3 regions of the Peribacillus sp. NPDC056705 genome follow, and region 3 is predicted to be linked to each of the others. Evidence: riboswitches for the same ligand, from Rfam matches in the RefSeq annotation. Region 3 holds a riboswitch; each other region holds the start of a gene.
The links. A riboswitch is a leader RNA that binds a small molecule or an ion and turns the genes downstream of it on or off. The one in region 3 is predicted to bind preQ1.

Region 1 (5,505 bases), on a different contig from region 3:
GATGAAGAAGAAATAATAAAATTGGCAAAAAGGCAATATGAGCAAAATGAAAAGGGGGAAATAATTTTTACAGAACCACCTACTAATGGGGGAGGCGGCAGTTATTGATAGTTTTGGATAGTATCTATGGGAAACACATTGTAGAGGGAGTTATTGAAGAGCTGATTCTAAGCAAACCCGTCCAAAGATTAAAGGGGATACATCAAGTCGGGGCAAGTTATTTAGTTAATGAGAAGTGGGACGTTACACGATTTGACCATTCACTTGGTGTGATGATTTTAATTAAAGCGCTTGGAGGTTCATTGGAGGAACAAATCGCGGGCTTGCTGCATGACGTATCCCATACTGCATTCTCACATGTTATTGATTTTGTTTTGTAAGGATGAAGATTATCATGAAAAGATATATGCTCATGTCATTATGGAATCAGAAATCCCATTTATACTGAAGAAGTATGGATTTGATTGTGAAGTCATAGTTCAATCAAAATGGGAATTGCTTGAACAGCCAGCACCTGAGTTATGCGCCGATCGGGTAGATTATACTCTCCGGGATATGTATCAATATGGACATATCACACTGGAATCCGTTCAAGACTTCTTAGACCATGTAATCATAATAAATGGAAGGATGTATCTGGATAATATTGAATCGGCGGAATGGTTTGTGAAAACGTATTACAGTGAAGTTATTGATTTTTTCATGAACCCACTTAATATATATGGCTATGATGTATTGGCAAAGACCTTAAAATTGGCTTTGGCTAAAAATCTGATCAGCCTTGATGACTTACTCGGTACAGATGAAGAAGTTATGTCCTTGTTAAGCTCCACTGAAGACCATGAGGTGAAAAATCTGTTAAAACGGATCCATGGTAACGTAAACGTGATAGAAAATCAATTGGAATACGATTTACATCGGAAAAATAAAGTGCGCCTTATTGATCCTTCCGTTATTGAAGGAACCCAATTATTAAGAGCATCCAGTTTATCAGAAAGAGTCAAGAAAATGGGGATGGAAGCCTATGAAAAAGCTTCGAAGGGCATATATCTAAAAGTGATTTCCGATTGAATGTCATGTCCAACCATACGGAAAGTAAAACTCAAGTGTGATATTCATCCTTGAGTTTTTTCTCCTCCCGTATGCTTTCTTTGACCTTGATTAAGGAAAGAAGGTAAGACTCAATAGGACCCAACATGCTTAAAAAACTTAAGTATCATTGTGCCGGGAGTCAGGACGCCCAACTGCATTTTTAGTGATCTATCTAATCTGAACCAGCACCCTTTACGAATTAAAAAATTATGGATGCTCTCAAAGTATTAACCCCATTTTCTAAGTAACCCTTTAAACAAGTTAATGTATAAACCCAACCTTCCTTTTGACCTATCATTTTATTTATCAATTCGGGATCGTCCTCTTCCAAACCTGATTCGTTCACTTCAATAATTGTACTCATTTTATCCGACTCTTTTAGGGTAATTGTAACAATCGTTTCTTGATCAATTCCTCCCCATGAGAATACGATTTTCCTATTTTCCTCTACTTCCAATACATGAATGGCCACTTCAGCATCGTATTCGTTATATCTCAATGTAAGCGTCCTGCCTTGTTCCCATCTTTCAGAACTCGATGAGAACCAGAAATTCCCGATTCTTTCTGGGTCCACTATGGCTTCAAACACTTCATTGGTTGGTTTGGCTATTTTAAACTTCGTGATTATTTGCGTATCCATCACTATCAACTCTCTTTCAATTTTTTTAAGTTTTCCACTACCACTTAATTATCCCGATCTACTGTTATCGGCGGCAGGGTCCGTCCCGTTTCAAGCAAGCTCTTCAGGTTACTTAGAATTGCTGGCCATCCATTATACAAGCCTTCAAAGGTATGATCATCATATACGAAATCCGTCTCCAGAAGCTCTTCATGCCTAAGCGTTAATTTCAAAGTCGAATCATCCATGGGCTGCAGTATAAAAGTGACCCGAGTAGGCTGCTCGCGAGGTGTTTCGTCTCCTGTCATGTTCCAAGTGAACGAGAGCAGGTGCAGCGGCTCACACTTGAGTACTTTACCATGATCAGTAATACGCCCATCTTCCAGCATAAATGTAACGCTTTTAGCCTTCTTGCCAGTCAGACTGGACTTGGCATCCAAAATGGTACCTCTTCGTGACTTCACCGCTCGTCAGGGCTTCCCAAAGCTTCTCTGGTGTGGTTGCGATATAAATAGCATGAACAAACGATGGTTTTTTTATCATCTTTTTTCTCCTCGCGTTTATACCTCATATCAAGATCGTAACATTATTCTATCAATCATTTTCGGCTTTTCATATACAGCTGGTCTAGCAGTTTTCTGCGACAAAAATCGCCAGAGTCATTGAATTGACCATTGTCCGTGCAAGCCATATGGAAACTTCTTGATTTCCAATCGCTTTCAAGCTACGATAAATAAGGAAAATGATAATCCGCTCGGGCGGAAGAGGTTCTAGCTACCCTCTCAAAAAAACTAAGGGGAACAGTGCTCTTTCTTAGGGTGCTGTTTTTTCTGTATAAGGAGAATTAAGAAATGTTAAGAATTTTATTGTATTTAGTATCCATCATCACGGCGAATGTGGTTACAGCAGCTTTTGCGCCATTGCATTTTGGCATGTTCATCATTCCGATGGGTACATTGCTCATCGGGGGAACCTTCATCTTTCGAGATCTCGTCCAGAATAAATTCGGCCGCGCAAAGACCTATATATGTATCGTCACTGCACTTATTTTATCTGCGTGTGTATCATTTTTATTAGGAGATACGTTATTGATTGTATTTGCTTCCGCATTATCGTTCGTTGTCGCAGAAACAGCGGATACGGAAATATATACCCGTTTAAAACTCCCGATGAGTTGGAGAGTGTTTTACAGCGGAATCGTTGGAGGGTTTTTCGATTCGGTGATATTTGTCGTGATTGGCCTAAGTCCATTAGGTGCCAATATATTGCCATGGGAAGCAGTACCCGCTGCGGTCATCGGCCAAATCATCGTTAAAACGATCATTCAGTCAATTGGTGCCGTACTGTTGGGACGAATTAACGTAGAGCTGGAGAAACGTGTAGTCTCCAGTTAAAGCTAGGAGGGATGCACTCGATGGATGGAACCAAAAAAGAAAAAGATAAATGCTATTGCCTCGAGGCTTTTCGTGAAAAATATGGCCCGCATGTTCAAGGGGATTGTATGAAGCTCTCTTGCGCCAATTATCGCAAGCATAAAGGAATAGACAAAAAAAGACCTAATTAGGTCTTTTTTTTGCGTGAACGGAGTAACTCACGAGTAAACGGTGCGAAATCATGAGTGTAGTATGAATTCACGAGTAAGCGGTGCGAAATCATGAGTGTAGTATAAATTCACGAGTAAAACAGCAAAATTCACGAGTAAAAGTGCGAAACTCACGAGTAAAAGTGCGAAACTCACGAGTAAAAGTGCAAAACTCACGAGTAAACGGTGTGAAATCATGAGTGCAGTATGGATTCACGAGTAAACAGCCCAAAACTCAGCAAAAAAAAGCTTCCTGCGCCTTTCCAAGTAATGGGTGCAGGGAGCTTTTTATTTTGTTTAGAATTGCTCTGCGCTTTTCCGGACTAATTTTTCAAGGAAGTAAAAGCATTCTCGTTTCCTTTCAAGTTCGGTTTGTCCATTTTCGGTGACGTGATAATATTTCCTGCGGCCTGAATCTGACTCTTTCCAATGGCCTGTTATGAATTCCTTTTTTTCTAATCGTTTAAGGGCGGAGTAGAGGGTGCCTTCACTTATTTGATATTTTCCCATGCTCATTTCCTTCAAGATCTTCGTGATTTCATAGCCGTATAGCCTTTTTTGTGAGAGAAGTGAAAGTAAAAGGAGGTCAATGCTTCCCTTCATTAATTCTTTATCCAAATAAATTCTCCTCCTTTTCATTTTTAGTGTAATATGGTGTACATCGTATCACAAGGTGCATTTTACTTTTCTTAAAAAAAATGGTTAAATGACGATTGCTAAATAATTTTAATCATAGTAAAATGTGCTTCGGAACGGATGAGTTGTTAAGAGTGTGGTAAGGATACAATATACATGATTTAATTGTTTTAATGAAAATTCGGAATAGGATAGAAGAATCACTACTCAAGGGGTATTAATTGATTTTTTTTCGAAAATCATTTAGATTCTATTTATCAACATGAGCAAAGAAAGAAGGTCCTAGATAGATGAAAGTGAAAGCACCTGAGTCATTCACATACAGAGGTGGAAAAAGAGCTGTTCTTTTACTTCACGGGTTTACCGGAAGTACAGGAGATATGAAGAAATTAGGAAAGTACTTGAATGATCTCGACTATACTTGCCACGGACCTCTTTATAGTGGGCACGGAGTATCAGCCGAGGAACTTGTTAAAACAGGTCCAAAGGAATGGTGGAAAGATGTAGTTGATGGTTATAATTTCCTTAAGGATGAAGGCTATGAGGAAATTGCTGTTGTGGGAATTTCTTTAGGAGGAGTTTTCTCATTAAAAGTGGGAATTGAATTGCCTGTAACAGGGGTGGTTTCAATGTGTGCTCCGACGAAAGGAAAAAGTATCGATCGACAAAAGAACCGCTTGCTCAATTATGCACAGGCTTATAAGAAGTTTGAGGGCAAAGATGCAGACCAAATTGCTGCAGAAGTGAAGCTGCTGGCAGAAGAGCCTATGCCTCAACTAAAAGATGTGTTGAATATTATAAATGAGACAGGTGAAGATTTAGATTTGATCACATCACCAACTCTTGTTTTACAAGGGCGTTTGGATGATCCCGACTATACGGAGAGTGCTACAGCGATTTTCAATGAAGTCGATACGCAGCATAAACACTTGATATGGTATGAAAAATCAGGTCATATCATCACATTGGGTAAGGAACGTAATCAAGTGTATGAAGATGTTTATAAGTTCTTGAATACACTGAATTGGTCGGAGTAATAAGCGAGTTAATAAATCCCCTTTACGTTGACGTGTTATAAGCCTACATGCATACGTAGGCTTTACACAATGTTTAGGGGTTTTTATTTTGGCTCTTTGTAGAAAAAAACCTTTAAGTTATCGTTATTATCAAGAGTTGCCAATAAAATATCGTTCACGTCGGCATTATAGGTTGTTTTGATTTCTTTTTTCAGCCATTCTTCGTCTTTACCGCCCCTATTTAATTCTTTAGAATCAATCATCCCTTCCTTAATAATCGTTTTAGGAAAATTGAAGTCAGTTGTTGCTAGGTGCATATCTGCTGGAGTTACCGCTTCATATTGAGGGTATAAAAACAATGAAATGGTACCGCCCGGTTCCCATAGTGCAAGGGATACCTTTTGAATATCTTCGACCTTTTCTTTTCTTAACTCCGATAATAAATCATCGATGGAGATTCGGGCCCTTGATAGGCTTTTGTAAATGATTTGTCCATTTTCGATAAGCGGAAAAGGGGCGGAGTCAAAAAAACTACGGAGTTTCCCCCACTTAAGGCTCAT
Region 2 (9,324 bases), on a different contig from region 3:
TTACTCCCCCTTCTAGTTGAGACTCCAAGTTGTTTCTCATTTCACATAATAGTATTCAATCGATCCTTACTGAATGGGCTGTATGTCCTGTTGTATAGGTTGTGCTGCCTTTTTCTCTTGTGCAGCTTTCTTTTCTTTCGCTTCTTTCGCTTCTTTTGCTGCCCTCGCAGCTTTTTCTTCTTGCTCACGTTGAGCCTTATGCTCGATTACCTTCTTGTGATCCAATGTAATCTCGATGTGATCCTCTTTTTTCGACCATTGGGTTTTTTCACTCGTTTCCTTCGTCAACTGACGGTAAACACGTGATTTGTCGATTGAAGAGGTAGCTGGCCTTGGTGTTGCTTCTTCAATTTGCAGTGGAACGACATCGACTGTAGCTTTTCCGTCTTCCGCTAAATGGTATTGAACCATGGCTGAATCTTTTGTGCGTGTCCAGCCTTGATCGAAAACGAAGTTTCCTAAGCTATAGAAAATGATTCCATCTTTATAAACATCAAACGATTGAAGCACATGGGGGTGATGGCCGATGATGACATCAGCTCCCGCATCGATTATCGCTTTAGCCAAGTCTGTTTGACGAGCGGTTGTAGATGTTGAATATTCTATTCCCCAGTGAACATTCACCACTACCAAGTCTGCGTTGCCTTGCTTTGCATCCTTTGCTTTTTCAATCATTTCAAATAATAAATCAGGGTTGGTGTTCAATATCCCGGCTTTATTACTTTTTGACACGGCATCCTTACCGTAAACATCTGTGAAGCCAAGTGTTGCGACACGCACGCCATTAATATCCGTATAGTCGATGCTATTTTTAGCTTCGGTAGTGTTCGATCCAGCACCAACATAGTGCATATCCTCAGTTTTGAATTCATCAATCGTGTCAAGCAGTCCTCGTTCTTCATAGTCCATCATATGGTTATTGGCCAAATTCATCACAGTGAAGCCAGCATCTTTAACGGCCTTCACACCATTATTATTGGAGTTTAACCTGATGGCTGTGTCTGCTTCCTTGTAGTTGGATACCTCTTCTTTTAAAACGGGATGTTCATAATTCCCACTGACATAGTCTGAATCGGTAAAATAGGGCTTCATATAACGGAAGAGGTAATCATACCCGTGCTTTTCCGTTACTTCTTCAACATAACGTCCCATCATCACATCACCGACCATCGTCATCGTCAATGGTTGATCAGTTTTTGAAGCGGTTGTTTTCACTTCTTGAGCCCGTCCCACCCAAGTGGTAATGACTAAAGCGATTAGTAATATAGGTAGTATGATTCCAGTGTATTTAAGATTCTTTTTCTTCGTGCGTTTAATAAAGATAAGTGTTTTTTCTTTTGCATTTAAATTCCGTTTCATTTTTTGCACCTCAGAATAGGTAGTACACGTTCATTAAACCGAAAGTCAAGCCGGATAATAAAAGCGTGCTGCCAAGTGTCAATGGCATTCCTTGTCTTTGTATGGTATTCGCTATCAATCCGGGTACGATTATACCGATTCCCCGAAACTCGAATATTTCAAATGGCATGACGGGGTAGACTAAATCCAATAGGAGTTTCAAGCAAATCCCGGTCACCATCATGGCTGCGAATTTTCTTCTTCCATATAAAATCACCCATCTTGAAAGGCCGTGGGCGACGATCAAATAAGTTACTATACTAATGGACAAGATGACCAGCATGATTTCCCATTGGTCAAATACTAATGCCAAATAACCAGGCACGATAAGTCCTGCGGGTACGACACCCGTCTTTTCTGAAAATATAAGGCTAAGCGTTACTCCCAGTACTAGGGCTACATATAAATCCGATCCAAACATTAAGGTTCCTCCTACTTAACTTGCTTTTTGCTTTGTTTTAGATTTCATGAATGCTTCAATTAAAGGTTCCGCTGCACCGTGAATATTCCCGACACCGTAGACGATGCGATTCTTCATCAATGGGCGGAGGCGGGCAACGATTTCTTCAGTTGACCAGTTTTCTAAATCCCAATATTCTTTTGTATCCAATTGACCTTGCTCGAATGCCCGAGTGATCGGTGATGTGGTTTCACCAATGGAAATGACGATTTCAGATTTTATGTAAGGCAATACATCTCTAGCAAACTGCTCTGTACGGTCCACACGGTCGGGACGGCAATTCATGATGACGATAGGAGGTTCTGTGCTGTATCCGAACGTATTGACACGTTCCCAGATGTTCAGTGTCGATGACGCGTCATTTGCAGCAAAGCCATTGACAAAGAAAGTTGGCTGGATGGAATCCCCGAATTTGGTGATCCGCATGGCACCTGGATCGGGATGCGCATTCAACATTCCGCGAAAAGCTGTTTTTTCATCGATGCCCAAAGCTTCCGCAACGGCCAATGCCAGTGATGCATTATCAGGAAATACCATATAGTCGAATTCGCGTAGAAAATCTTCCGAAATTCTCGAATTGTCTGCAACGATTACTTTTGTGTTGCGTTCTTTGGCAATTTGCTTGAAAAAGTCCAAATATTCACTTTCGATGGTTATTAAGTGACCATTATAGGGAATGGTAGCAGTGAAAGCTTCAGCAACCTCATCCAAAGTCGGTCCCATTACATCCATATGATCTTCCAATACATTCACGATTACGCCAATGTTTGCTTGGATCATTTTGTTTTGGAAGATTAATTGATAGTCAGGCTGTACGGCCATGCACTCACAAACCAGTGCTTCTGTGCCTAAATCGGCAACTTCTTTAACTACACGCCGCTGTTCTCCTATGTTGGGTCCTTCTGGGCGACGTACAATCGGTTTTTCCTTATCGGTAAACCAATAGATCATTCTTGCTGATGTTCCGGTTGTTTTGCCTACTGTTTTGTACTTAGCTTCTTGGATCACACCTGTAATTAGACGCGTTACAGTCGATTTCCCTCGAATCCCATTCACATTCACACGCACTGGGATGGAGTCGAGACGCTTCTGATGGCGTTTTTGTTCGAAAATGCCATAGCCAAGCAAAAAGATCGCACAAATAAATATCGGTGCCATTTTTTAACCTCTCTTTTTTTCAAATATTTGAATTACTGAATACACACTACATGATTTTAAACTTAATAGGCAAGAGCTAATTATTTTATTGTAATATAGTTTTTTTCAAGTTTTTCAAATAAATGTATATTAGGGTGTAATAGTATCTAATGGGATGAATTGTTTTATGAGTACAAAGTTATGTCTGGAAATCGATGGAATACTAGTTGATTTACACTAAATTATGGAAAGTTTAATAAAGATACCATTTTGGTAATAATCAAAGTAGTTTTGTGAGCATTTGAACCTGATTCCTAATGGCTATATTTGAATAATAATTGGTTATTAAAAGTGACGTTTATTACAGTTTGGTAATTGTTTATACCCATTGTTTGACATAAACGTAACAATATTTATGCATTTGTTATTCAATGTAAGATATTGCAACTAACGACTCAATTAGTTGAACTCTTTTGAATTTGATTAAAGATGAGTAAAAGAACACATCTCTTTTTTTTTGTATTTTCCGGTTTTTTCCTCAGAGAATACCCCGCGGACTATAATGGAACTTTTACCTTAAACATGAAATAAACTAAAGTTAACCCATTTTTTTAAAAAATACCTAGTTTCTTCTATAGATATAGTGTTTATAGAAGAATGAAATAGAAAAAAAGCTCAGAAGCATATCTGAGCTTTCGGCTTATATATTGTAAATGAATGGAATGGTCACGAATTTCCATTTTTCATGGAGATTTACCGTTTGTGGGTCTTGAGCTACAGCTTTTGGTAGCTGATTAAGGAAGGAATCAGGTTAACTTGATTTCTTTCTGTCAGAAATCTCAAGGTTGGAGTCCTTTTTACCGCCATCAATCACATAAAGTCTAGGAGCTAATCTCCTTCTTTTTCCTTGATTGTCAGGATTCATCTTCATATAATTTTCATGTTCTTTGCGAAAGAATTCTTCGGTTTCCCGTTCCAGTGCTTTTCTTTCGTTAAAATCTGTTATGAATTTGAAAAAACGTTTCATATGAATTCCTCCTTGTGGGGTTAAAAGGTCTTAGTTTAATAGTAACATATAAAGTGTGTAATTTAACCTTTTTTTACAAATTTGGAGTAAAAAACGTGTTTTTGTGTGAAAAAAGTCGTGTACGGTTTGATTCGAGAGAAAGGTGCAATGGATCCTTACTGAGTATAAGTGCCCGTGCATGGTGTTGAAAGGGAATGTCGGGATGTGCAGTAGCGGTTATTGGAAAGTGATGGTTATTTAAGTTAAAATATTCCTTTAATCAATTATACACTAAATATTCTGAAAATAAAGGAAAATATTCACTTCCAGCCGCCGCTTTTGATAGATTTGCTTTTTAATGATTTATTATTGGTTATAGTTATTTATTCCCCGAATTTACGAAAATGAAACAATCTATATAATGGAAGGGAAAAGCAATTTCCCGCATTCATGTGCCGGGAAATTGCTAGTGTCATAATTGGAACTTCCCAACCTGTTCAGTCAGCAGTTCTGCCGAAGATGCAAGTTCACTGGCATGACTCGTGACTTCATCCATCGAAGAGCTGGATTGCTGAGCAGAGGCGGAGACTTGTTCGATTCCAGCTGCGGACTCTTCAGAAACCGCGGCGATATCTTCGATAGCCTGATTGATATTTTTGCTATTTGTGGAGATATAGTTCAATTCGTCTGTTATATGCTGTATTTTCATTTCCATATTCCCGACAGAGTGATTGATTGTTTCAAAGGTTTGGCCTGTGAGCGTGATCTGTTTCGTGCCTTCATCCACTTGTGCATAACCATCTTCCAGGGAGTGGACGACTGTTTTTGAATCCGTTTGAATGGCGGAGACAATATTGGTGATATCCCCAACGGAGTGTGTGACCTCTTCAGCGAGTTTCCGCACTTCATCGGCGACGACGGCAAAGCCCTTGCCATGTTCACCGGCACGAGCGGCTTCTATGGCAGCATTCAGTGCCAATAGATTGGTTTGATTGGATATATTCTTGATGACCTGTACAAGCTGCGAAATTTGCTGCGATTGGGAATCGAGCCCTTTCACTTGCTCTACGGCATTTTTTACAATCCCATCAATACATTGCATCTGTTGGATCGAACTGCGCATTAAAGTGGTGCCCTCCTTGGTCAAGAAAAGGATTTCGGTTGAACTTTTAGCAACATCCACTCCTTCTAGGCGGGCCAACTCGATTCTGCCGGTGAAATCATCCATCATGCGAACCACTTCAGCTGCCCGGTTGGCCTGTGACTCCGAACCTTCCGAAAGTTCATGCATGGTAGTCGCTATTTGTTTGCTGCCCTGCTGGACTTCATTTGCTGATTGAGTCAGATTCTCACTTTGGTTGGAAACGGATTCGGATACAACGAGCATTTTTTCGATCGTATCACGAAGGTTTTTCTGCATTTGGTTGGCGGATACCGTTAATTCGCCCATTTCATCATATGACTTTTGCTTCAGGGGCTCATGATTCAGCTTTCCGTCAGCCACCATTTTCATCCTGTCCCTGATTTTAAGGAGGGGGGTGGTAATGAGGTTGGCAGTCACAAGCGCCAGCAGAAGGCCGATAAGGACTGCCGCAATGGATATGATGATACTTGTCGTCTTTACCGATTTCCCGCTTGCGATGACGGTTTCACCTGAAGAGACAATCAATTCCTCGCGTTCCGAAGCAAGCTCCTTGAAACCCTCCATTACTTCATTGCTGATTGGCGCCACTTCATTTTTGAGTATCTCTTTCGCTCGTTCTTCATTTCCCTTTTCATATTGTGGAAATACCCGGTCTACAATCATCATCCTCCAATCCCGGCTTTTCTCGATCAATGCCTTCACTTTATCAGAATCGCTCAAAGCCAGGAGATCTTCCTGGATGACCTTGCTGTCTTCAGTATATTGTAAGAACCTTTCTTTATAACTCTCGTCACCATATAGAATATAGGCTCGGGCGAATGCGGTTCTTTGTGCTAGATTATATAGCAGCTTTTCATCTTGGATAAGAAGCGGAAGTTCCTTTTCGATGATATCCTGGGAATAAACCAGTGACTTGTTGCTGCTGTAAATGTTGAATGCTCCTAAGATGACACATAAAGATATGATGAGTGAAAATGCCACCAATACCTTTCCTTTAATGCTTTTCAAATTAATGGACCCCTTTATCGATATTTTATTCACACTATTTTATCGGAAGGATAATGGGATATTTAAGCAATGAAAAGATAACCAAATTTTCCATCAGCTCTACTATTCACTAAATATAATCATCTTGATTTATGATCGTTTTCAAGTTACTATTGACTTGGAAAAATATAATATTCCGCGTTAAGGCGGAAGAGGTTCTAGCTACCCTCTCAAAAAAACTAAGGAGAAACAGTGCTCTATTCTTAGGGTGCTGTTTTTTTCCGTAAAAAGGAGTTTTATAGAAATGAAGAAGAAAGAAAAGGCAGTGGTTGTGTTTAGCGGAGGTCAGGACAGTACGACGTGCCTGTTCTGGGCATTGGAGAGATTTGAGGAAGTGGAAGCGGTGACGTTCGATTATAATCAGCGGCATAGCTTGGAAATCGAATGCGCTCAAAACATCGCCAAGGAATTGGGCGTGAACCATCATATCCTTGACATGTCGCTGCTGAACCAACTGGCACCGAATGCATTGACGAGAAGTGATATTGCAGTTGCGGACGGAGAAGAAGGGGAATTGCCGTCGACGTTCGTACCAGGGAGGAATTTGCTGTTCCTTTCGTTTGCCGGAGTGCTGGCGAGTCAGATTGGCGCTAAACATATTGTCACCGGTGTCTGTGAAACGGATTTCAGCGGATATCCTGACTGCCGCGATGTATTCATTAAATCGTTGAATGTGACCTTGAACTTGTCGATGGACCAGTCATTCGTGATTGATACGCCGCTAATGTGGCTTAATAAAGAAGAAACATGGGAGCTTGCGGATCAGCTTGGCGCCTTCGACTTTGTCCGCGAAAAGACCCTGACTTGCTATAACGGAATCATCTCCGACGGCTGTGGAGAATGTCCGGCATGTAATCTGCGGAAAAAAGGACTGGATGACTATGTAAGCAGACGGGTGGTGCTTTCATGATGTACGGTTTTACAATAGTGGATAAACTCCAAAAAATAGATGAAGACATTCAGCGCAGCCAATTGAAGTATACAACCAAGAGGGTTCTCGTGAGTAAGGAATTCACCTTTGACGCGGCGCACCATCTGCATGACTATGAAGGAAAATGCAAGAACCTGCATGGCCACACATATAAGGTCATATTCGGATTGAGCGGATATACGGATTCACGCGGTTTGATGATAGATTTCGGGGACATCAAGGATATATGGAAAAATGAAATTGAAATCCACCTGGATCATCGTTATTTGAATGAAACCCTGCCGCTCATGAATACAACAGCTGAAAATATGGTTGTCTGGATTTATGAAAAAATGGCCGAAGCCCTTTCATTAAAAGAATATGAGGGTGCTAGAGTCGAATTTGTTCGACTATACGAAACGCCGACAAGCTATGCCGAAGCCAGACGGGAGTGGATGGAAAGTGAGTAAACTCCCGGTTATGGAAATCTTCGGACCGACCATCCAAGGTGAGGGAATGGTCATTGGTCAAAAAACCATGTTCGTTCGGACGGCCGGCTGCGATTATTCATGTGCCTGGTGTGATTCCGCATTTACTTGGGATGGCACCGGTAAGGAAGATACCGTCCAAATGACTGCTAGAGAAATATGGGATGAGCTGAAGCGAATTGGGGGTTCCGGTTTTTCCTTCGTGACGATATCAGGCGGAAACCCGGCTCTGCTGAAAAACCTAAACGGGTTGATAGCGATCTTGCATGAAAATAAAATGAAGATAGGTGTCGAAACACAAGGGAGCCGATGGCAGGATTGGTTTCTCGATATTGATGAACTGACGATTTCACCTAAGCCGCCGAGCTCTAAAATGAACACGGACTTTACGGTGCTCGATCAAATCCTCTTGAACCTTGCCAATCGAAATCCTGAAAACCATGTCTCATTGAAGATTGTCGTCTTTAATGAGGAAGATTATCAATATGCCAAACATGTACATGGCCGTTACCCGGATATTCCTTTTTATTTGCAGGTCGGCAATGACGATAGCAGGACGGCGGATGATCGTCAATTGATCAGCGGTCTTTTGAAGAAGTACGAAGAGTTAATAGACAAAGTGATAGCAGATGATGAATTGAATGATGTGAAAGTGCTCCCCCAGCTGCATACCTATATATGGGGCAACAAGCGGGGCGTATAAAGAAAAGTGAGCAAAAGGCAGTGTGATGGAGTAATCACACTGCCTTTTAAGCTTTTTACAGCCTTTGAATATGTGTAGCTTTGAAGGAAGTTGTGTATTTAAGGCCATACCCAAATAAGCGATCCATTCCAATATGTGCGGTCCAAATTAAACCAATCATCAACAATGCATCGAACTTTAGAAAAATGGCAAGCAAAATCATGAAGATGGACAGGGTATAAGTGTGAAATAGGTTATAAACCTTTGCTCCAATTCGATCATTGATCAGGTAGGCCAGCATGGAAACATCAGGAGACAAAATCAATAACAGGAATATCAACCAGCTGAATTCATATAACGAATAGATGTAAATCACAGCTAAAAGAACCATGAGTCCTTCAATATGAAGGAATTTCTTTACCATTTTAAAACCCCCAATGTTTATTTGACCGATGGTCAATGATGTTCGGAAAAATTATATGATGTTTCCGATGATATTTTTTACATGAAAATCAGCTAAGCCTTTAACATCTTCATAAGATAGTTCAGAATTAATATAAAAAGTGATGAATCCGTGAAGAGAAAGTAAAATCGACCATATGGATGCAGGATTCAATTTGTTGTCCGTTAGGTCCGTCAGGGACTGGATTAGCTTTTCATATGTTTTATTGGAATCGAATTGAAGTAACTGCTGAATTTCTTTTTCCTTCGATAAAAACATGATGGAATAATGATTCTGTTGGGTTAAACCGAACTCCAAGAAGCACAATAAAATCTTTTCCATTTTTACAGAAGGGTCATTTTCCGACATGATGATATCATCGATTAAAGTATTTAAAACGGAAAAATCCGTTTTCACCAAACTATAAAATATTTCTGCCTTATTTTTAAAATGATAATATATGGCTCCATGGCTGCATTCCAATGATTTAGCCAATTGCCTCATTGAGACATTCGAATACCCTAACGTTGCAAAAAGGTTTCTGGCTTCATTCAAGACCATGTCCCTGGACAGTTCTTTACCTGCCGATTTCCTTGGCGACATCTTGAGA
Region 3 (9,324 bases):
TTGTCAGCACTGCTTATGCTTTTCCGTGGTGGCGTCGATGCTCTTATGATGCGTGCTCAAACGGCTATTCCAGATAACGGTCTTTTGGATGGACAGCATTATAATGAGGTATTTACAACACACGGGGTCGTCATGATCCTGTTCATGGCTATGCCATTTATCATTGGGTTAATGAACATTGTTACACCATTACAAATTGGAGCGCGTGACGTAGCATTCCCACGTCTGAACGCAGTAAGCTTCTGGTTATTCTTCATGGGGGCAATGCTATTTAACATCTCTTTCGTAGTCGGTGGTTCTCCTGATGCAGGCTGGACATCTTACTTCCCGCTGGCAAGTAACGATTTCAGTGAATCAGTCGGTTCGAACTATTACGCGATTGCAATTCAAATTGCTGGTATTGGTACATTAATGACTGGTATCAACTTTATCGTAACCATCTTGAAAATGAGAGCACCTGGTATGAACTTAATGAAAATGCCAATGTTCACATGGTCTATCTTGATCACAAACTTCATCATCGTTTTCGCTTTCCCTGTATTGACAGTGGCACTTGCGTTGATGACAATGGATCGTCTATTCGGAACTCAATTCTTTACGATGGCCAATGGCGGTAGCGATATGCTTTGGGCGAACTTGTTCTGGGTTTGGGGACATCCTGAAGTTTATATAGTAATTCTTCCAGCTTTCGGTATTTACAGTGAAATCATTTCGACATTTGCACGTCGTAACCTGTACGGGTATAATTCGATGGTTATCTCCATGGTAGCTATTTCCACTCTATCTTTCGTTGTATGGGCTCACCATTTCTATACAATGGGTCACGGTGCAATGGTTAATGGTATCTTCTCGGTTACCACGATGGCAATTGCCGTCCCGACTGGTGTTAAGATCTTCAACTGGTTGTTCACACTTTGGAAAGGTAAAATCGTATTTACCGTTCCAATGCTATACTCTTTAGCCTTCATTCCGATTTTCACGCTCGGTGGGGTAACAGGGGTAATGCTTGCCATGGCAAGTGCTGACTACCAATACCATAATACAATGTTCTTAGTAGCTCACTTCCACTACGTTTTAATCCCTGGTACTGTATTTGCCGTACTTGCCGGTTTTACGTACTGGTGGCCAAAAATGTTCGGTTTCATGTTGAGCGAAAAAATTGGAAAATGGTCGTTCTGGTTCATTACAATCGGCTTTAATGTAACATTCTTCCCGATGTTCATCACTGGTTTAGATGGGCAGGCACGTCGTATGTATACGTACTCTGAATCAACAGGGTATGGTCCATTGAATATGCTCTCTTTCGTTGGAGCGATTGGTTTAGCAATAGGATTTGCACTTATTGTGTACAATATCTATTGGAGTACTCGTTATGCATCAAGAAATATCTCGAACGATCCATGGGATGCACGTTCTCTAGAGTGGGCTACACATACACCAATCCCTGAATATAACTTTGCAATTGTACCAACAGTTGATTCTACAGAAGCATTCTGGGATTCAAAGAAAAAAGGCTTCAAATTATTTAGCGGTAAAGTAGAAAAGATTCATATGCCAAATAACAGTGGCGTGCCGTTTATCATGAGCTGTATCTTCTTCGTTTGGGGCTTTGCATTGGTATTCAGCATGTGGATCATTGCAATCATTGCAACGATCGGTATCTTTGCTTGTATGATTCACCGTTCATTCGAAAAAGATCACGGACGTTATATCTCTGTTGAAGAGATCGAAGAAACTGAAAATAAATTGCGAGGTGCTAAGTAATGAAAATAGATAACTCGCTGCCACTAGAATATAGCACGGAAGAAAATCGCTTAAAGATTTTTGGATTCTGGGTTTTCCTGGGGGCAGAAATAGCTCTTTTCGCTACACTGTTCGCCACTTATTTTGTCTTAGTTGATGGTACTGGAAATGGTCCAACAGGGGAACATCTTTTTAAAGTCCCTACATTAATGTTTCAAACAATCTTTCTATTAACTAGTAGTTTTACGATAGGTCTTGGAATCAATGCAATGAGACTTGGCAGGCAGAAAGCAACGATTGGTTTCTTCATTATCACCCTTATTCTTGGTTTAGGCTTCTTAGGAGTCGAAATTTATGAATTCGTGGAGTATGTACATGAAGGAGCAACGATTCAAACAAGTGCTTTCTTATCTAGTTTGTTCACATTACTAGGTACGCATGGAGCTCACGTTACACTTGGTTTATTCTGGGGAACCTTCATCGTCATGCAGATTAAAAAGCGCGGTATGACTCCACAGACAACAAACAAGGCTTTCATCTTTTCACTTTACTGGCATTTCTTGGACGTTGTCTGGATTTTCATCTTCAGTTTCGTCTATCTGAAAGGAATGATGTAATATGAAAGAATTATTCCCACGGGGCCAAGTTATGGGATTTGCCTTTTCGCTAGTCCTGACTTTGGTCGCACTATCAGTTATTGTGTTTGATCTCTCACTTAAAATGGCTGTGATCATCCTACTTGTTACAGCTTTCATGCAAGCTGCACTTCAATTTGTTATGTTCATGCATGCAGGAGAGTCTGAAGATAAAGCATCGATTTACACAAACGTTTATTACGGATTGTTCGTTGCATTGGTTACAATTTTCGGTACATTGCTAACAATGGTTTGGGGATATCAATAATCCATTCCGGAAAAACTGGGCGTCTTGATGACGCCCGGTTTTTTTGTATTTAAAAGTAGTAAGTAGAATTTCATATACGGCTTTATCCACTTCATACTTTTAAGATGTTGATGAACCCATTTTGTTTAGTATAACCATTTCGGAACATTATATGTATAAACGGATAATTGTCCCTATCGAAGTTTGGCCGTGCGTTCAAATAAAAATTGTTTTACAGAAGTAACGTTAATAGAACGTACAGATTTTCTAAGAAAAGCTGTCGGACCTTTTGATATAATAAGCGATATACGCATTTATAAACGCAGCGGAGATGATGAAATTGACATTGCGGGTCTGATTTTGACCATTATCTTAAGTTTGTTAAAAATATTGGTTTCCTGCCTTCCAACCGATGCAGTTAATTGGATTATCAGCAAATTTAAAATACACTCAGAAATTAGTGACGAGAATGCGATTGTAACCTTTGACGGAAAACGTTTGGAAGGTGTAGAAAAAAATTCAAGTCATTAGTTATTTTAATAACGCTAGATTTTTGAAAAAAAATCATATATTCCCAGGGAACGAGCAATTGTTTTTACACCCAGAGAACAGTGGGATTCCATTGGTCATTGATACTAAAGGAAGCAAAAAGGATGTTAGGTTATTTGTATACATTTACAATGACCACGTCGATGTAGTCAAACAGTACAAGAAGAAAGTCATTTCTTATAGTCTTCTTTCAGATAGCCTCCAAGAGCATTCCGTGCCATTAATAAGTAAATTAGTTTAATAAAAAAATGACGGTCTCGTTAAGGACCGTCTTAGACTGTAGACAATTTAACCGTTAATTTCCGCTCCAGGCACTCGCTTTCCCCGCAGGAGTCTCGTAACCCTGCGTTCCAATTAGCTTTATATAGAACTCTTTTGTCTATAAACTGAGACCGGTTTTTAATGAATTTTATTAAAAATCTAGTACACAAACTGACGTCATAATTTTAGTTTTTTTGGAAAATGCAATTAAAAGAGAGGGGATTACTGTAAGAGGTTCTTTCATCGTGCATATGAAATTATTTATATTGTAATAAAAAAGCAGGTATCTATTGCGATGCCTGCCTTTTTATGCTTTCCATTGTTTTTCAACTTGATGAAGCGCTTGTTGTAAAATTACTTCATGATCCGTATCCGGTTTAGTAAGGACGTTAGTTTGATAAGATTTTCCTTGAAAATCAACCGTTACCGTAACTTTTACCATTATGCATCTTTCCTTTCCTAATTCAGAATTAAATGGGGTGGTTGTACCTATTTCTTTAATACCCGTGACAGAGGATTTTTCAAACATTTCAAAAGTAGTAAAACATAAAGAATTAATATTCAAAATTATCTGATATTTTTAAGGGTGTGTCAACACTTTTTTTTGACCACCCTATTTCCCGGCACAATAAAAAACGGCCTGGCTTGTACTCATGGCTGTCAGGTCGTTTTTGTAAATGAACTATATTCATATTTTAGTCAAGATAATGCCGATTAATGCTGCAAGTACGCCGGCAACTTGATAGTTTTTTAGTTTTTCCTTGAATAAATAACATCCTGCGAATACGACAACTAAACAGTTCAGGCTGACGACAGGGAAGATGATGCTTGCGATGCCAGTGTTCAACGCAAAGAAATAACATCCATAGCCTATAGTGCTTAAAAGGCCCACCAAGGAACCGATTTTGACTTCCTTTAGCTTGATTTTTTCCTTTTTAAAGGCCAGAGCCGAAAGAAGATAAAGAGTTCCGCCTCCATACATTGATACCAGGATATCAAGGGAATTTAAATGAAGACGTGTTGATGTCGTCATAAGAATGCCTAGCACACCAAAAGATAAAATGGATAATAATGTGTGCATCATCCAAGGGACATATTGATGGTTGCCTTTAGCATTAGGTGTATACTGAATGACTAATGTAGCGAGAAACATGCAGACGATTCCAGTCCACTGCAAAGTAGAAATATGTTCGTGAAAAATTAAAGCAGCACAGAGAATGGGGAATATTGCATTCGCTGCGATTAAAGGAGATGTCAAGCTTGCCGGTCCTTTTTCAAAGGCGCTTGCCATCTGGATATTACCATTAGCGTTCAGTACCCCAATGGCTCCACCAAGCATGATGGACAGCCAGTTAAACTGTAAACCATCCACAGATACTCCATAAGATATGGCCAAAATAAAAGCTGAAAAATAAAAGAAAAATTGGATATGTACTTTTGAGTAACCCTTTCCGCTACTCCATTTAAAAATGCTGTTATTGATTCCAAAACATAAACTCGTGATGAGGGCTGCAAAAATCCACATTGACGTAATCTCTTCCTTCATGTAGGATAAACTTCTTCTACATTTTAAGCTGAATGCATGCTGGAATCAAACCAAATTTTAAAAGTATGATTGACAGATTAGATATTTTTTTCTATATTTACTATGACAATTTTAAAATATTTCCCGATAAACGGGAGAGGTTCATAGCATCACCCTCTTAAAAAAACTATGGCTTTGATATTTTTCGCGAATCAACCATATCTTTGAGGAGATATGGTTTTTGTTATATAGAGGCCCATTTTATGAATCTCCCTGAAACGTGGGATTAGGAGGACTTTTAATGTCTGGAAGAAAAGAAGAAGAGTTAAAAAAAGATATCACACTGCTTGGGAATCAAGGAACAAAATATACATTCGACTATGCGCCTGAAATCCTTGAGTCATTCGATAACAAACATCCGAACCGGGATTATTTCGTCAAATTCAATTGCCCGGAATTCACTAGCTTATGTCCGATAACGGGCCAGCCGGACTTTGCGACCATTTACATCAGCTATATTCCAAGTGTGAAAATGGTGGAAAGCAAATCATTGAAACTTTATTTATTCAGCTTCCGCAATCACGGTGATTTCCATGAAGACTGCATGAACATCATCATGAATGATTTAATCGAATTGATGGATCCTAAATATATTGAAGTCTGGGGCAAGTTTACACCTAGGGGCGGAATTTCCATCGACCCTTACACGAATTATGGGAAACCAGGTACGAAATATGAGGAAATGGCGGATTACCGCTTGATGAACCATGACTTATATCCTGAAACCGTGGATAATCGCTAAAGAATAGGAGAGACAATGGGCAAATGCCCGTTGTCTTTTTTAGTTTTTTAGCTATTATCGATTAGTGGTCTTGTTGTTTTGTCCTTTTTAAAAACACAATTGTCCTCCTGTAACGGAATTTACACTTGATTGTTTCGAGAAAAAGCGTAATAATAGGGAGAGTTAATTTTGACAGAATATTTACGAAAATAGGGGTTGTCGAGATGAAAGTTGCAAAGTTTGGTGGAAGTTCACTTGCGTCAGGTGAACAGTTGAGAAAGGTATTCGAAATTGTTGTTTCTGATCCAAAGAGGAAGATTGTAGTCGTTTCGGCTCCAGGGAAACGCAATTCCGATGATATAAAGGTGACGGATTTATTGATTGAAGCTGCTGAACAGCAACTGCGCGGGGATAACGGAGAGCATTTGATAAAAGATGTCGTATCCCGCTATGCGAGCATTGCTGAAGAACTGGATATATCAGAGAGTGTCGTCACTGGGATCCGCGAAAATTTAATGGCGCTGTTGCATGCAGACCAAACTAACCCGAAGCGCTATTTGGATACTTTGAAGGCCAGTGGCGAGGATAATAATGCAAAGCTGGTCGCAGGTTATTTCCAAAGCCTTGGAGTAGAGGCGCAGTATATAAATCCGAAGAAGGCTGGCTTGATCGTAACGGATGAAGGTGGATTTACCAAGGTGCTTCCAGAATCTTATGATCGGTTATATGCTCTGCGTGATGAGCCTGGAATCGTAGTATTCCCAGGGTTCTTCGGTTATACGTTAGATGGTGATGTTTTAACCTTCTCAAGAAGCGGTTCTGATATTACGGGTTCGATTCTTGCGAATGGGGTCAAAGCTGATTTGTATGAGAACTTTACGGACGTGGATGCCGTTTATGCGGTGAATCCAAATGTGGTTTCCAATCCAAAGGGAATCCGGGAATTAACTTATCGTGAAATGCGTGAACTTTCTTATGCAGGTTTCTCGGTATTTCATGATGAGGCGCTGATTCCAGCATTCCGAGCGGGAATACCTGTCCATATCCAGAATACGAACAATCCGGCGGCACAAGGGACCCGCATTGTAAGTACACGGGATAATACGAATGGGCCGGTTATTGGCATTGCAAGTGATAAAGGATTTTGCAGCATTTACATTAGCAAATATTTGATGAACAGGGAAGTTGGTTTTGGCCGGAAACTGCTGCACATCCTCGAAGATTATGGAGTTTCATATGAACATATTCCATCGGGCATCGATGATGTGACGCTTATTCTAAGGCAGGACCAGATGAAGGGTGAAGCCGAGAAGAAAATCATTTCACGAATCAAGAAAGAGCTTCATGCTGATGAAGTGAATGTGGAGCATGATCTTGCCTTGATCATGGTTGTAGGGGAAGGAATGCGCCATAATGTCGGTACAACGGCAAGAGCGTCAAAAGCCTTGGCCGAAGCAAAGGTGAATATTGAGATGATCAATCAAGGCTCTTCGGAGGTAAGCATGATGTTCGGTGTGAAAGGGCATAACGAAGAGACGGCAATTCAGGCATTATATCACGAGTTCTTTTGAGAATAATAGTTCAAAGACCTCCTTTTAGAAGGGGGTTTTTGTGATTAATCTTTTAGTCATTATACAAAACGCTGGATTTTTCATCGGGTTCTTTATGATAGTGACAATGACTGTTTGGGGGTAATCATTCCAAGCTAACAGACACGCTGTATGGATCAGGCTGTCTGTCTTAATTTAATGCCCATTTGTCAAGTGGCTAAAGCAATTGGAGGAGAACGGAGTTGATGCTCTTGAAACGGATAAAAAGGGGGCGTCCAACCTCTGAATACATCACTTTCACCAAATCATAAATGAAAGAGATGTCGATGGCAGCATCAAGTTAACGGGCAAAATGATTCACTGGCACGAATTGATTTAAAATAATTAATTCGAGTTGTTCTTGCTGAATAGCATCATGTTTAGAAAGCATCCTTATCACCTCAAGTTTAATACTTCTATATAATAAAAAAGAATGTAGGATTGAGTTCTATCTTTATATTAAAACAAAGTGGATTGGAGTGTAAGGTTGCTAGGGAAGACACCGCAGGCGTAAGCCGAGGGGACTCCCGGAATGAATGCCCGCGGAAATCGAAAGCCCTACGTTACAACCGTCAAATTGTAAAAACTATAAAAAAACTGTAGACAAACTCGATTTTCATCGAGAGTTTGTCTACAGTCTGAGCCTCCAATTGAGGATTGGTGGTTTTTCTTTTATATTAGTCCAAGATGGTCAGTATTTGATCGATCTCTTTCCTTGGACGTGGAGTGGGGATCATATCGGGATAGCCGACGTGAAGGCTGCCGACGATCTTCTCTCCTGGTTTCACGCCTAAAGCTTCACGAAAATCCATGCTGTGTATCATGCCGTATGTTTCCCATATCATCCCAATTCCTTGTTCCCAGGCAAGCAGACTGAAATTCTGGATCAAGGCACTTGTGGCCGCATAATCTTCTTCACGTGTCATGGGATTCGGATTCTCTTCCATGATCACCGCGACAAACATCGGTACACCTATAAGTTTATTATATCCTCGCTGTCCGGCGTCTTTTTTCTTTTCAGGGTCCTTCTCTTTGTTGGCCATGAATGCACTGGTTGCTTCCGCGAGTTTTAAACGGCTATCACCATGCACCACGACGAAGCGCCATGGTTGGGTCATTTTATGGTTCGGTGCCCATGTCGCAGTTCCCAATAATGATTGGATGGTATCAATAGGAACAGGAATGTCCTTAAATCGTTTGATGCTGCGCCGCTCTTTAATGATATCTTCTAGTTTCATGATCATCCTGCTCCTTTAATCATATATGTAAGTTTAATAGTTTAAAAAAATAATCCCCGGCTGCCTAATATGCTTCCAGCGTGAATAAATTACTTGAATAAAGAGGGGGCAATATTCTAGTGACTTGCATTCGCTAATGAGCATATAATTTTACTAGGCACAGAGAAGCCGGGGCGACATTGTAGCTTTGTACAATATCAAAAGGGTACGATAAGAGAATATCGTAATGCTTATCAAATTTCAGAGAGCGATAATGAAATTGAAAATCATTATCAATTAGAATTTTCGCTTATTTCGTATAATTTGTCAAGGGTATTTATAAAAAAAATTCAACATATTTACCAATCCTTTATAATAGTTAAATTCTTTTAAAAAATCTGTATAAAAATGTATAATGAGAGGATGAAAAGATGCTATCTACATATGAAGAATCGAAGGGTGTCATAGATGAAAAATTTGTCCTCATTTCTTAAGCCATACTGGCTTTTGATCATTCTTGCTTTATCCTTAATGATTGTCGAGCTCGGGGTAGAGCTGTTACAGCCTCTATTTATAGCAAAAATAATTGATGATGGCATTTTGCAGAAAGATTTATCGGTGGTGATTAAATGGGGAAGTGTCATGGTTGGACTTTCCGTTTTTTCATTCCTTGGCGGGATCGTTAATTCCTTTACGGCATCACATGTAAGTCAAAGCTTTGGACATGATGTAAGGAAAAGCCTTTTTGGTAAAATACAGGCGTTTTCTTTTGCGAAT

Region 1: another riboswitch for preQ1. It lies ahead of ACFRAK_RS03140 (VUT family protein); the one in region 3 lies ahead of queF (preQ(1) synthase).
Region 2: another riboswitch for preQ1. It lies ahead of queC (7-cyano-7-deazaguanine synthase QueC); the one in region 3 lies ahead of queF (preQ(1) synthase).

Annotation. Positions count from the first base shown of each region.
Region 1 is NZ_JBHTYI010000002.1:146,612-152,116, forward strand. It holds gene ACFRAK_RS03120 (hypothetical protein) at 1-108, shown strand, start outside; partial or broken gene ACFRAK_RS03125 (HD domain-containing protein) at 105-1,071, shown strand; gene ACFRAK_RS03130 (SRPBCC family protein) at 1,292-1,732, opposite strand; gene ACFRAK_RS03135 (SRPBCC domain-containing protein) at 1,777-2,151, opposite strand; PreQ1 riboswitch class I at 2,470-2,512, shown strand; gene ACFRAK_RS03140 (VUT family protein) at 2,563-3,105, shown strand; gene ACFRAK_RS03145 (hypothetical protein) at 3,126-3,275, shown strand; gene ACFRAK_RS03150 (PadR family transcriptional regulator) at 3,591-3,911, opposite strand; gene ACFRAK_RS03155 (alpha/beta hydrolase) at 4,220-4,966, shown strand; gene ACFRAK_RS03160 (DUF421 domain-containing protein) at 5,050-5,505, opposite strand, start outside.
Region 2 is NZ_JBHTYI010000002.1:136,811-146,134, forward strand. It holds gene ACFRAK_RS03070 (CapA family protein) at 67-1,359, opposite strand; gene pgsC (poly-gamma-glutamate biosynthesis protein PgsC) at 1,370-1,819, opposite strand; gene pgsB (poly-gamma-glutamate synthase PgsB) at 1,835-3,016, opposite strand; gene ACFRAK_RS03085 (hypothetical protein) at 3,807-4,022, opposite strand; gene ACFRAK_RS03090 (methyl-accepting chemotaxis protein) at 4,474-6,153, opposite strand; PreQ1 riboswitch class I at 6,339-6,381, shown strand; gene queC (7-cyano-7-deazaguanine synthase QueC) at 6,437-7,102, shown strand; gene queD (6-carboxytetrahydropterin synthase QueD) at 7,102-7,572, shown strand; gene queE (7-carboxy-7-deazaguanine synthase QueE) at 7,565-8,293, shown strand; gene ACFRAK_RS03110 (DUF4260 domain-containing protein) at 8,349-8,696, opposite strand; gene ACFRAK_RS03115 (TetR/AcrR family transcriptional regulator) at 8,748-9,317, opposite strand.
Region 3 is NZ_JBHTYI010000006.1:130,774-140,097, reverse strand. It holds gene qoxB (cytochrome aa3 quinol oxidase subunit I) at 1-1,764, shown strand, start outside; gene qoxC (cytochrome aa3 quinol oxidase subunit III) at 1,764-2,360, shown strand; gene qoxD (cytochrome aa3 quinol oxidase subunit IV) at 2,362-2,646, shown strand; partial or broken gene ACFRAK_RS10535 (YfmQ family protein) at 2,971-3,415, shown strand; gene ACFRAK_RS10530 (BA3454 family stress response protein) at 3,743-4,000, opposite strand; gene ACFRAK_RS10525 (EamA family transporter) at 4,124-4,981, opposite strand; PreQ1 riboswitch class I at 5,112-5,157, shown strand; gene queF (preQ(1) synthase) at 5,262-5,762, shown strand; gene ACFRAK_RS10515 (aspartate kinase) at 5,966-7,312, shown strand; gene ACFRAK_RS10510 (nitroreductase family protein) at 8,008-8,568, opposite strand; gene ACFRAK_RS10505 (ABC transporter ATP-binding protein) at 9,016-9,324, shown strand, end outside.